3 regions of the Blautia sp. KLE_1732_HM_1032 genome follow, and region 3 is predicted to be linked to each of the others. Evidence: predicted binding sites of a transcription regulator. Region 3 holds the regulator's gene; each other region holds the start of a gene.
What was found. The regulator Rex, encoded in region 3, represses fermentation and respiration genes when NADH is low (regulators of the CRP and FNR family bind a similar motif). The targets are predictions, from matches to a motif close to ATTGTTAANTANTTAACAAT.
Positions count from the first base shown of each region.

Region 1 (4,272 bases), 1.0 Mb from region 3:
TCCTGTTCGAATGTAATGCAGTGCAAAGAGAATTTTTACAGTCTTACGGGTCTCCCGCTTAACTTCTCAGAAAGGATACACCATGTGCCCTCTGTTAGTCAAGCCAAAGTTTTTTATTTTACAGGTAGATATCTTCAACTTTCTGTTTATTCCATGTCCGGAAACATGCTTCGCACTGCACAGTTCTATATCAAATAATAGATCCTCAGTTGTTTGTCAAAAAACCGGGAGCGGATAAATCCGCTCCCGGTTAAGTCTACGATCTGTATTCAGTTGGAATGACTGATTATGCCTGCGGGCCGGCTGCAACGAGTGCTTTACCAGCTGCATTTCCTTCATATTTAGCAAAGTTCTTAACGAATCTTGCAGCAAGATCTTTAGCCTTTGTCTCCCACTCTGCAGCATCTGCATATGTGTCACGTGGGTCAAGGATTGCAGGATCTACGCCCGGAAGCTCTGTCGGAACCTCGAAGTTGAAGAATGGGATCTTCTTTGTCGGAGCTTTAAGGATAGATCCGTCAAGGATAGCATCGATGATACCACGAGTATCTTTGATGGAGATACGTTTTCCAGTTCCATTCCATCCTGTGTTAACGAGGTATGCTTTCGCACCGCTCTTCTCCATTCTCTTAACGAGCTCCTCAGCATATTTTGTCGGATGAAGCTCAAGGAATGCCTGTCCGAAGCATGCGGAGAATGTAGGAGTAGGCTCTGTGATTCCACGCTCTGTACCAGCAAGTTTAGCTGTGAATCCGGAAAGGAAGTAGTACTGTGTCTGCTCCGGTGTCAGGATAGATACTGGAGGAAGTACGCCGAATGCATCTGCGGACAGGAAGATAACCTCTTTCGCTGCCGGTGCAGAAGATACAGGGCGAACAATGTTCTCGATGTGGTCGATCGGATAAGAAACACGTGTGTTCTCTGTTACGCTCTTGTCAGCGAAGTCGATCTTGCCCTCAGCATCAAGTGTTACGTTCTCAAGAAGAGCGTTTCTCTTGATCGCATTGTAGATATCCGGCTCAGACTCTTTGTCAAGGTTGATAACCTTAGCGTAGCATCCACCCTCGAAGTTGAATACTCCGTTGTCATCCCAGCCATGCTCGTCATCACCGATCAGAAGACGCTTAGGATCTGTGGAAAGTGTTGTCTTACCTGTTCCGGAAAGACCGAAGAAGATTGCTGTGTTCTCTCCGTTAAGGTCTGTGTTTGCAGAGCAGTGCATGGAAGCGATGCCCTTAAGCGGCAGATAGTAGTTCATCATGGAGAACATACCTTTCTTCATCTCTCCGCCGTACCATGTATTAACGATAACCTGCTCACGGCTTGTAATGTTGAACATTACAGCTGTCTCAGAGTTAAGTCCTAATTCTTTGTAGTTCTCAACTTTAGCCTTGGATGCGTTGTAAACAACGAAATCCGGCTCAAAGTTCTCAAGCTCCTCAGCTGTCGGCTGAATGAACATGTTTGTTACGAAGTGTGCCTGCCATGCAACCTCAACGATGAAACGGATAGCCATACGTGTGTCTTTGTTAGCTCCGCAGAATGCATCTACTACGAAAAGTTTCTTGTTGGAAAGCTCCTTCTTGGCAAGATCTTTAACTGCATTCCATGCTTCCTGAGTTGCCGGATGGTTATCGTTCTTGTACTCATCGGATGTCCACCAAACTGTGTCCTTGGAGTTCTCATCCATAACGATATATTTGTCTTTAGGGGAACGTCCTGTGTAGATACCTGTCATTACATTGACAGCACCAAGCTCACTGACCTGACCCTTCTCAAATCCTTCAAGCTCCGGTTTGGTCTCTTCCTCAAATAATGTCTCGTAGGAAGGATTGTACACGATCTCAGTTGTTCCGGTAATACCATACTTTGTTAAATCGATTTTTGCCATCTTAACATTTACCTCTCTTCTTTAATAGTAATTATGATAGCCACCTACTGCTGCAGGTTTTTGTCATCCTGCCATAGGAATTGGTCATTCCAACATCCCTATCCACAATTATACATAAATTGTACGTAAAAGCAACCAAAAAAATTCATTTTCCGCAAAAAAATGATAAATCTTTAACAGTGACGTTTTGGTACTGTCAGATTTTACTCCATCTATACTTGACTTTTTCAGAATAATGGCTACAATATATCTGATTATAGTTATTATATATATTTATTTTTAAATTTTATATCTAATTTTCGATTATCCGCATAAACACTATACTTTCAAGTATTTTGAAGTATAGAAAAAACTCATTTTACCACGAATTTACCACGATTGAATGAGCCTTGATATGACCTATAAAATAACACCCAAAAGACATCATTACACCTAAATGGTGTCTTTTTAAAAAGCAGTCAATCCTAAGACTAACTGCTTTGTGTGTATGGATATGAAATTGTCAAACTGGGATTTGTCTTACAACAATTTATATATGCATAAAAAGCAATATATTTATGAAAACACCCTAAATCCAAAATCTACTCAATTCATTTTTCCTTACATAAAATGTTCTCGTATATTTCACTTCCTCACCAAGTGTTTCCCCTATCAAAACTTCAAAATCATTGATATCAAATTCTGGAAAGAATGTATCTCCATCTTCAATATTTAAATCTACTTCTGTGATATACATTTTATCTACTATTTGCAAAGCTTCCTTAAATAGTCCATATCCACCAGATATGTATACATCTCGTCCTTTAGCCAATAATAATGCATCTTCTAATGATTTAACTGAAACTAAATTATCTCCTTGATACTCTGTTGTGGTGGAAACAACAATATTCATTCTATTAGGCAACGGATGACCGATTTCTTCATAAGACTTTCGCCCCATAATAACCACATTACCCGTTGTTAACTCTCTAAATTGCTTTTGTTCTCCCTTTATTTTCCATGGTATATTACCATTCTTGCCTATAACATTATTCTTTGACCTCGCAACAATCAAACCTATCATCTATTTCATCCTCCATAATATGATGTCGTACCTGTGATTCCATCAAGTGCACCACATCTTAACAAACTCAAAATTATCTCGAACTAACCAGCTCGACAAATTCTAGTTTGTCCGTTTCTTCATATCCACATTATATCATTTTCATATCTGCACCACAATAAAATTTTATGCACCGATAATCTTAGTGAACAGCTCTAACAAACACCATTTCATCACTCCAATCTGAAATTTAGGTATGAAAAAAGCAGTCAATCCTAAGACTAACTGCTTTGTGTATAGAGATATGAAATTGTGAAATAGAATTTGCCTATTTCAAATCAAAAAGAGAATTTTCATAGTCCTTTACATAGTATCGTATATTTTTACGCCCCTTTTGAATAATGGTATGTCCCTCTGCTTCTAATTTTTCTTTCTGTGCTTCAATACCATTTGGATATTTAGCATTTAATTCTCCGTTTGCTTTTAATGTTCTCCAATAGGGTGTTTCATCTTCGGAACGCTGATAACTCGCCCACGCTACAATAGAAACAAATATACCCGCTGTAATCGGCTCTGTAAAATCTGCACCACTCAATTTTGCAAAGTGTTCTCGTATTTTTCCAACCGTAATCACTTTACCATACGGAACTTTTTTCATTACTTTGTCATAGTCAATCGGGGGAGCAAAATACATTTTGTTTCCACCATATTTCTCAATACTTTTCTGGTCTATGATAATTTGAAATTTTGGCATATCCTTACTATCATGCAACATAGCATTAAAATCTTTTTTATCTTCATTTGCCATTTGTGCCACCTCCTACTTTAAGGATAGTCTGTTTCTTATTTCCATGCAATGAGGCTGTTTGAAAATTATTAACACTTTCAAATTTGTCGCTTTCTTCATATCCATATTATAACAGTTCCATATATCCGCCACAATAAAAATCAGCATACCCTTAGCATTTATGGAACAAAAATGCACACTTTTTCTTTCTTCCTCTTGATTACCCCACAACAGAAAAGAAAAAGCCCTGTCAAGAGCCTTGCCACCATTGGTGGTGCTTTGCACTCTTTACTGGGCTTTTTGTTTGCTGTATCTTCCATGCAAGAGGAAATTAAAGACCTCTGTTCCATTTCGCCTTTAGATAATCTTCATAGTCTGCTTCATTGAAGTCTACTTGTGGAGAAGTGTCGGGAATGTTGTTTCTGTTGTCTATATCCGCAAGCTGACGAAATATCCAATCATCATAAGGGTCATGGTATTTATACTCTTTGGGCTGTTCTCTGTATCGGTCTAACCCTCGCATTTCCTTATGCACTTTTATCATGCGTTCCA
Region 1 covers NZ_CP102266.1:3,100,630-3,104,901, forward strand. Annotated here, with positions in the region: gene pckA (phosphoenolpyruvate carboxykinase (ATP)) at 287-1,891, opposite strand; gene dfrF (trimethoprim-resistant dihydrofolate reductase DfrF) at 2,460-2,954, opposite strand; gene NQ489_RS14815 (MGMT family protein) at 3,262-3,741, opposite strand; gene NQ489_RS14820 (helix-turn-helix domain-containing protein) at 4,052-4,272, opposite strand, start outside.
Region 1: a site for Rex is predicted at 2,053-2,072, ahead of pckA (phosphoenolpyruvate carboxykinase (ATP)). Genes of this name have one in related genera too.

Region 2 (4,272 bases), 710 kb from region 3:
GCCTGTGTCAGGGATGTTTTGCCGGCTTCACTTCGACCCATCAGAAAAATTTTTTTCATTTTTTATCCCGTCCTGCCTCAGCTTCTGTGGATCTTACAGACATCGAATTTCAATGTCTCATGGAAAAATCGTACCACTTCCTCCACGGCTGTCATCACTTCCGTAAAACCGCCTGTCAGGATCAGCGTCCCGCAGAAACGATCCATAAATCCTACTTCCACATGAGCTGCCTTCACTGCAACATCTGCCGCAACCACGATTGCCTCCCAGGGTGTGACACGGACCATGCCGATGGCATCTCCTCTGTGATCTTCACCTTCATGAACACCGATATGTAACGCAAGATTCTCATATATCGATCTATCATTTGGTGTAAAAACATGTGCAAAGGAAAGCTCCTTTCCAGGTACTCTCACCCGGGTCAGCCGAAGTCTTCTTCCCTTAAGGTTCTCATAATCATCATGAAACAGCCTCTCCAGCAGTTCTTCCTTCGTTATCCGTTCTTCCATGGTACACTTCCTTATCTCTTGGTGATATTGCATACTACATATCCCAGAGTATCACGGAAATAATCCACGATCTCCTCCATTGCAGTCTGCACATCGGAAATCTCTCCTGTTATGATCAGTGTTCCTGTAAAACGGTCTGCAAATCCAAGATACACATTACCGCTCTTCACAGCAATATCGGATGCGATCACAGCAGACTCGGAAGGTGTCATATTCATGATACCAATTGCAGATGATCCATAGTCCACCTGCGGATTCAGTCCAAGCTTCTGATATATGATAGGTGCTGGACCACCCATGATATGGGCAAATGTGATCTCCTTACCGGCTACGGTTTCCTGTACGATTCTGATCTGATCTCTATGTTCATCCGCCATTGATGATTCCTCGCTTTCAAAATTTTATATTATTCTCGATCTGATAATATTGGATAATTTTATAAGCCGGATTTCATTCATCCGGCTTACAGCTTCCTAAAGTCAAGCAGATCTTTGAAATCCGCTCTGCTACCTGCTCATGGTCAAAAAACCGTCTGGCAGTTCATCTGATTTAATTTTACTATTTACCAATTTTAATGTCAAGACAATTCTTCGAAAACAAGTCAAAAAACAACGTTTTTAAAAATAAAAATCCACAAAAAACAACATTTATTTTCAAATCCTCGCGGAAAACCAGTCAGAAATCTGCTTAAAACTCAAACGCCTTCTTAATACTGTCATAATGTAGGAATTTTCCCTCTGCGGCAAACGCCCGGATCTGCTCCAGGGTTGCAAACATATATCCGTCTGTCTCTTCCAGCTGAAGCTTCAGATCCTTATCCTCCACATCCATGACAAAACGGTACACATCCACAAAGTAATTATCTCCTTCCCCCGGGTTCTCTCTTTTATATGTAAAAAGGTATCCGCCCTCTGCCTCACTGGCGTCCAGTCCGGTCTCCTCTTTTACCTCACGGAGTACTGCATCACGGGATGCCTCTCCCGCCTGGGCTGCACCGCCGGAAACCTCCCACCAGCCCGGAGCCCAGGCCTTTGTCATCACACGTTTGGTAATAAGAAAGGTCTTGTCCGGTCTTGCTACCACGCCCAAAACTGTCAGATGATACTCTCCATCTTTTAAACACCAGTCATTGCGCTTCATAGTCCGTCCTGTCGGTTTCTTATCTGCATCGTAAATATCCCAGAATTCCATTTTATCTATCTCCTGTCTTTTTACAGAACGCGGAAATACAGTCTTACATTTGATCCGTTTCAGCCTGCCCGTTTCTCCGTTTTCTGTATCTTTTTTATTTGTTATGATAACACGTTAAAATCATATATGTAAACCCCTGGATCCGATACCATTTTCCAGTTAGCGTTACCGTTCACTCCGTTCTCAGTAACCAGTTGTCCTTCTACATCTGTTTTTTTTCACATTATAAACATGCAAGTACCTGCAGCCTGAAAGATGATATCCAAAAATCTATAGATTATTTTTATTATATTGCTCGTATTATGAATTAGTTTTATAGATTATTCTGTTATATAATTAACACAAACAAACGATTCTATTTAAAATAACCAGGGAGGTTTTTTTCAGATGAAGAATGATTATCCGCATATTTTTTCCCCATTAACCGTTAAAAATATGACTATCAAGAACCGTATTGTTATGATGCCGATGGGCACCAACTACGGTGAACAGAACGGCGAAATGAGTTTTCTTCATATCAATTATTATGAGCAGCGTGCAAAGGGTGGCACAGGTCTCATCATCGTAGAGAACGCAAGTATCGATTCCCCGCAGGGCTCCAACGGAACCACACAGCTGCGCATCGACCATGACAACTATCTGCCACGTCTTTTCAAATTCTGTGAAAATATTCATAGATACGGAACAAAGATCGCGATCCAGATCAACCATGCCGGAGCTTCCGCTGTTTCTTCCAGGATCAACATGCAGCCGGTTTCCGCATCCGACGTTCCATCCAAAGAAGGCGGCGAGATCCCGCGTCCTCTTTCCAAAGACGAGATTCTTCACATCGTAAAAAAATACGGTGAGGCTGCAAAACGTGCACAGACAGCTGGCTTTGACGCAGTAGAGATCCATGCAGGACACTCCTATCTGATCAGTCAGTTCCTCTCCCCGATCACAAACAAGCGTACCGATGAATTCGGCGGATCTGTTGAGAACCGTACCCGTTTCTGTCGTATGGTCATCGATGAGGTAAGGAAACAGGTAGGACCTTTCTTCCCGATCATGCTCCGTCTCAGTGCGGATGAGCTGATGGAAGGTGGAAATACACTGGAGGATACTCTGGAATACCTGGATCATCTTCAGGAAGAGGTTGATATCTTCGATGTTTCCTGCGGACTTAACGGTTCCATCCAGTACCAAATCGATGCAAATTATCTCCCGGACGGATGGCGTTCCTACATGGCAAAGGCCGTAAGAGAAAAATTCAACAAGCCATGTATCTCCATGGGTAATGTCCGTGACCCGAAGGTTGCTGAGCGTATCCTGGCTGACGGTGATGCAGACCTGATCGGTATGGGCCGTGGTCTGATCGCAGACCCTGCATGGGTAAACAAGGTTGCCACAGGTCATGAGTGTGACCTCCGCAAATGTATCTCCTGTAACGTTGGCTGTGCCGGAAACCGTATCGGTGTAAACCGTCCGATCCGCTGTACTGTAAACCCATCTGTTCTTGAGGGCGATGTATATAAGAAAAAACATGTAAATAAAAACTGCAACGTGGTCGTTATCGGCGGTGGCACTGCCGGACTGGAAGCTGCCTGTACAGCCGCAGAGGTTGGATGCAATACCTTCCTTCTGGAAAAAGGCAATGAGCTTGGCGGACTTGCATCTCTGATCTCAAAGATCCCTGCAAAGAACCGTCTTGCTGATTTCCCGCACTATCTCATGCATCGTGCTGAACAGCTTGATAATCTTTACATCTTCAAAAACACAGAAGGAACACCGGAAAACATCCGTAAGTTCCATCCGAATATCATCGTAAGCTCCACCGGCTCCGCTCCGCTTCTGCCTCCGATCGCAGGACTGAAGGATCGTATTGACAACGAGAACCATAATATTTATTCTATTCTTGGTATGATCAGCCACATTAATGATTTTCCGAAGGATCTGGAAGGCAAAAAGGTTGTTGTTGTAGGCGGCGGTGCTGTAGGTCTTGATGTTGTGGAATTCTTTGCTGACAGAAATGCAGACATCTCTATCGTTGAGATGATGGATCAGATCGGACGTGATCTTGACCCGGTAAGCAAGAATGACACAAAGACCATGATGAAAAAACACAATGTACATCAGCTTACAAAAACTGCTCTCCTTGAGGTTAAGGATTCTTCCTTCCTTGTCAAAGGCGACGGCGAGCCTTATGAGCTTCCATTTGAATACGGCTTCGTATGTCTCGGAATGAGAGCTCAGGGACAGCTTTACCAGAACCTCACAGAGGAATTTTCTTCTGAGGATGTTGAGATCATGAACATCGGCGACAGCCAGAGAGCAAGACGAATCATTGACGGTACCCAGGAAGGACGCAATATCCTTACCATTCTTGAGCAGAAGGGATACCTTTAATATTTTTCCGCTATACCCTTTCCGGGAACATTTCAATCCTTCTACCGGAAAGTGTATATAACTATGTTACAGTTCACTCGGTGATCCGTAACATAGTTTTTCCACGTCTTCCTCCCCCGCAGCCGTCCGGAGAATGTCCGCAACTTCTTCAGATCTATGTGGTGGGAGGTTTAAAAAAGACAAATCT
Region 2 covers NZ_CP102266.1:2,810,333-2,814,604, forward strand. Annotated here, with positions in the region: gene NQ489_RS13400 (EutP/PduV family microcompartment system protein) at 1-59, opposite strand, end outside; gene NQ489_RS13405 (BMC domain-containing protein) at 78-509, opposite strand; gene NQ489_RS13410 (BMC domain-containing protein) at 521-886, opposite strand; gene NQ489_RS13415 (NUDIX hydrolase) at 1,197-1,700, opposite strand; gene NQ489_RS13420 (oxidoreductase) at 2,088-4,085, shown strand.
Region 2: a site for Rex is predicted at 2,025-2,044, ahead of NQ489_RS13420 (oxidoreductase). Genes of this name have one in related genera too.

Region 3 (4,272 bases):
ATGCTTTGAACAGCATCTCGGCATGCTGCTTCCATAAAAACATAAGGGGATAAAAAAAAGCTGACCGTCAGGCCAGCTCTTCCCATTTTTCATAAAGCTCTTCCAGTTCTTCAGCGATGGCTGCTTTTTCGCGGCTCAGCTTTGTACATTCCGCTACATTGGTGCAGACATCCGGAAGGACCATGGTTTCGTCGATCTCGCTGTCTCTTGTTTCCAGCTCTTCGATACGGGCTTCGACTTTTTTCAGCTCGGCTTCCCGTTTTCGTTTCTTTGCCTGTTCTTCCTTCATCTGCTGCCAGGAAAGCTTGTTCTCGGAAACCGCTTTTTCTTCTGTAGGTGCCTCCGGAGAAGTGCTTCCCGGTGCATAGGTACTGGTCAGCTCCTCCTTCTTTTCCAGATAGTAATCATAATCACCGATGTAATTTACCACTGCTTGGTTTGTCAGCTCCATGATCCTGGTCGCAGTCTGATTGATAAAGTAACGGTCATGGGATACATAAAGGACTGTACCGGTGTAGCTGACTAGTGCTTCCTCCAAGATCTCCTTGGAAGCAATATCCAGATGGTTGGTAGGCTCGTCAAGGATCAGGAAGTTGGCTTCGGAAAGCATCAGCTTTGCAAGGGAAACACGGCCTCTTTCTCCACCGGAAAGTGCGGAGATTTCCTTGAAAACATCATCTCCGGTAAAGAGAAATGCGGCAAGCATATTTCGGATCTCGGTCTCTGCGAGAGTCGGATAAGTATCGGAGATCTCCTGGAAAATCGTTTTGTCCATATGCAGAACATGATGTTCCTGATCGTAATAACCGATCTGCACCTTGGAACCAAGGGAAAATTTGCCGGCATCTGCCTCAATAAGACCGTTGATGATCTTCAGCATGGTGGTCTTTCCGGTTCCGTTGTTTCCGATCAGTGCCACACGCTCGCCGCGTTTGATATCAAAGGAGATATCGGAGAACAGGGTCTGTCCCGGAAAGGCCTTGGAAAGCGCTTCCACGTGGAGCACATCGTTTCCGCTTAACACCCGTGGTTCCAGCGAGATACGCATCCGGTCCTGGAGCTCAAGAGGTTTTTCAATTCTCTGTACACGGTCCAGCATTTTTTCACGGCTTTCCGCACGTTTGATGGATTTTTCACGGTTAAAGGATTTCAGCTTGGCGATAACGGCTTCCTGATGCTTGATATCCCGCTGCTGATTTAAGTATGCCTTGTACTGTGCGTCACGAAGCTGAGCCTTCTTGAGAGCATAGGCAGAGTAGTTGCCGCTGTATACGCGGGTCTGTCCGGCTTCGATCTCAATGACCTTGGTGACCACCTTATCCAGAAAATAACGGTCATGGGAGACGATAAAAACAGCTCCCGGATAATTCAGAAGATAAGTTTCCAGCCAGGAGATGCTTTCCATATCCAGGTGATTGGTTGGCTCATCCAGAAGCAGGATATCCGGCTTGGAAAGAAGCATCTTGCCCAGCGCCACGCGGGTTTTCTGACCGCCGGAAAGAGTTTCAATCTGCTTGTCATAATCTTCCTCCGTGAAGCCGAGACCCTTTAAGACACCGGTCAGCTCACTTTTGTAAGCGTATCCGTTCTCCAGCTCAAACTGATGGGTCAGGCGGGTATAGGTTTCCATCAGACGGTTCAGCTCATCACCGGTCACCGTGTTCATTTCCTGTTCCATATTGCGGATACGGCGTTCCATATCGATGATGTGCTGCTTGGTGGTAAGAAGCTCTTCGTAGATGGTATGATGTCCGTGGATATCCTGGTACTGGGCAAGATAGCCGATATTTTTATCCCGGGCAAGCACCACGGTACCGGAATCAGCAGAAAGCTCCTGCATGATGATACGCAGCAGTGTGGTCTTTCCTGCACCGTTGCAGCCGATCAGAGCAGCCTTTTCACGGTCTTCAATGTGAAAGGATGCATCATTTAAAATTACTTTTTCGCCAAAGGCCTTGCATATATTCTGACATGATAAAATCATAAAAACTGTCCTCCTGTATAAAGAATCACCCCTGTTTATGTCTGAACAGGGAAAAATCCTCCACCTATTATAACGGAAACTGCCGGGATTTCAAAGAAAAAATCAATTATTAGAAAAAATATAAAGAAATTTGTACAGAATAGACAACTTTAATTGACAGGAAAATGTCAATTCGTTATAATTAACCTAGTGTAAGGTAAGGAGGAAAACTATCGTGGAGACAAAACAAATCTCGAAAGCGGTGATTAAGCGTCTGCCACGCTATTACCGCTACTTAGGAGAGCTGATGGAAGATAATGTAGAACGTATTTCTTCCAATGAATTAAGTAAGAAGATGCATACCACAGCTTCTCAGATCCGTCAGGATCTTAATAATTTTGGCGGTTTTGGGCAGCAGGGGTATGGCTATAATGTACACTATCTTTATACAGAGATCGGTAAGATCCTGGGACTGGATACCGTTCATCCGATGATCATCCTGGGTGCCGGTAATCTGGGACAGGCACTTGCCAATTATGTGGATTTTGAGAAGCGCGGGTTCAGGCTGGTTGGTATCTTTGACGTAAATCCTGTGCTTGAGGGCATCGCAGTCCGTGGACTTGAGATCCAAATGCTCAGTGAGCTTCCGTTTTTCCTGAGAGAGAATAACGTGGAGATCGCGATTCTGACACTTCCCAAGAATAAAGCCAAGGAAATGGCGGATATCCTGGTGGAGAACGGGATCAAGGCAATCTGGAATTTTGCACATCTCGATCTTGAGACACCGGATGATGTGATCGTAGAGAACGTTCATCTTTCCGAGAGTCTGATGACACTGTCTTATAATCTCAGTAAATACAGGCAGGAACATGTGGATAAGTAAGAATTGTTAAGCTGCCGGAAACGGCAGCTTTCTCTATGACAGAGGGGAGGCAGAAGACAGAATGAAGAAGCTTGTTACCTGCAAAGAAATGAAGGATCTGGACTCCACAACGATCCGTGAGATCGGAGTTCCCTCCGAGGTTCTGATGGAGCGGGCAGCACTGAAGGTGGTAGAGGAAACAGAAAAGTATCTCCAGAAGGACGAAAGGATCCTGGTAGTCTGCGGAAGCGGAAATAATGGCGGTGACGGTATCGCTGTTGCCAGATTGTTCCATCTGAAGGGGATCCGGGTAGAGTTTTATATGGTCGGAAACAAAGATAAAATGACCAGAGAGACTGCTCTTCAGTATAAGATCGCTTCCGGTTATCGTGTCCCGGAGGTGAATAACCCGCAGTGGAGTGAATATACTACTATAGTAGATGCCGTGTTTGGGGTAGGCCTGACGCGTCCGATCGAGGGGCATTATGCTGATATCATCCATGAGATGAACAGTGCGAGGGCCAAAAAGATCGCAGTTGACATCCCGTCAGGAGTGAACGGAGATACTGGCCTGGAAATGGGAATTGCCTTCAGCGCCGATCTGACTGTCACATTTGCCTACCGGAAAAGAGGTCTTTGCTTTTATCCGGGAAGACTGTATGCAGGAAGGATCGTTACCGCCGATATCGGGATCTATGAGCAAGAAGCTGTGACTGCATCTGCCGCCTGTCTGGAAAATAAAGATCTGAAGCTGTTTCCGGAACGTGATCCCGGCGGAAACAAGGGTACCTTCGGAAAAGTGCTCTTTGTGACCGGAAGTGAGGGAATGTGCGGAGCCGCTTATTTAAGCGCCAGTGCAGCACTTCGTGCCGGTGCGGGAATGGTAAAGATCCAGACTGTGGAAGCCAACAGGATCCCACTGCAGATACTCCTTCCGGAGGCTATGGTCTGCAGCCGCTTTGATCAGGAATCCAATGAACAGCTTCTATCCTGGTGTGATGTGATCGTGATCGGACCGGGACTTGGAACATCAGTGGCCAGCCGTGAGAGAGAACAGTGGTTTCTCACGGCGGCTGCCCGGGAGAAAAAGCCGCTGATCCTGGATGCGGACGGCCTGAACCTTCTGGCTGCACATCCACAGTGGTATCAGTATCTGGGAGAGCATGTAGTCCTGACACCGCATATCGGAGAAATGAGCCGGCTCAGTGGCAGAACGATCCAGGAGATCCAGCATGAGATCGCAGATATTGCACTGAAATGTGCTGCGGAAACAGGCTCTGTGTGCGTATTGAAGGATGCATGTACGGTGATCGCAGATGAGAAAAGCCAGATGTATCTGAATCTTTCCGGTAATTCCGGAATGGCAACTGCAGGAAGCGGAGATGTGCTTTCCGGGATCCTGGCAGCAGTGTTATGTATGTATCTGAAAACGGAGGAACAGCCTCCC
Region 3 covers NZ_CP102266.1:2,103,438-2,107,709, reverse strand. Annotated here, with positions in the region: gene NQ489_RS10110 (pyridoxamine kinase) at 1-37, shown strand, start outside; gene NQ489_RS10105 (ABC-F family ATP-binding cassette domain-containing protein) at 68-1,984, opposite strand; gene NQ489_RS10100 (redox-sensing transcriptional repressor Rex) at 2,199-2,846, shown strand; gene NQ489_RS10095 (bifunctional ADP-dependent NAD(P)H-hydrate dehydratase/NAD(P)H-hydrate epimerase) at 2,908-4,272, shown strand, end outside.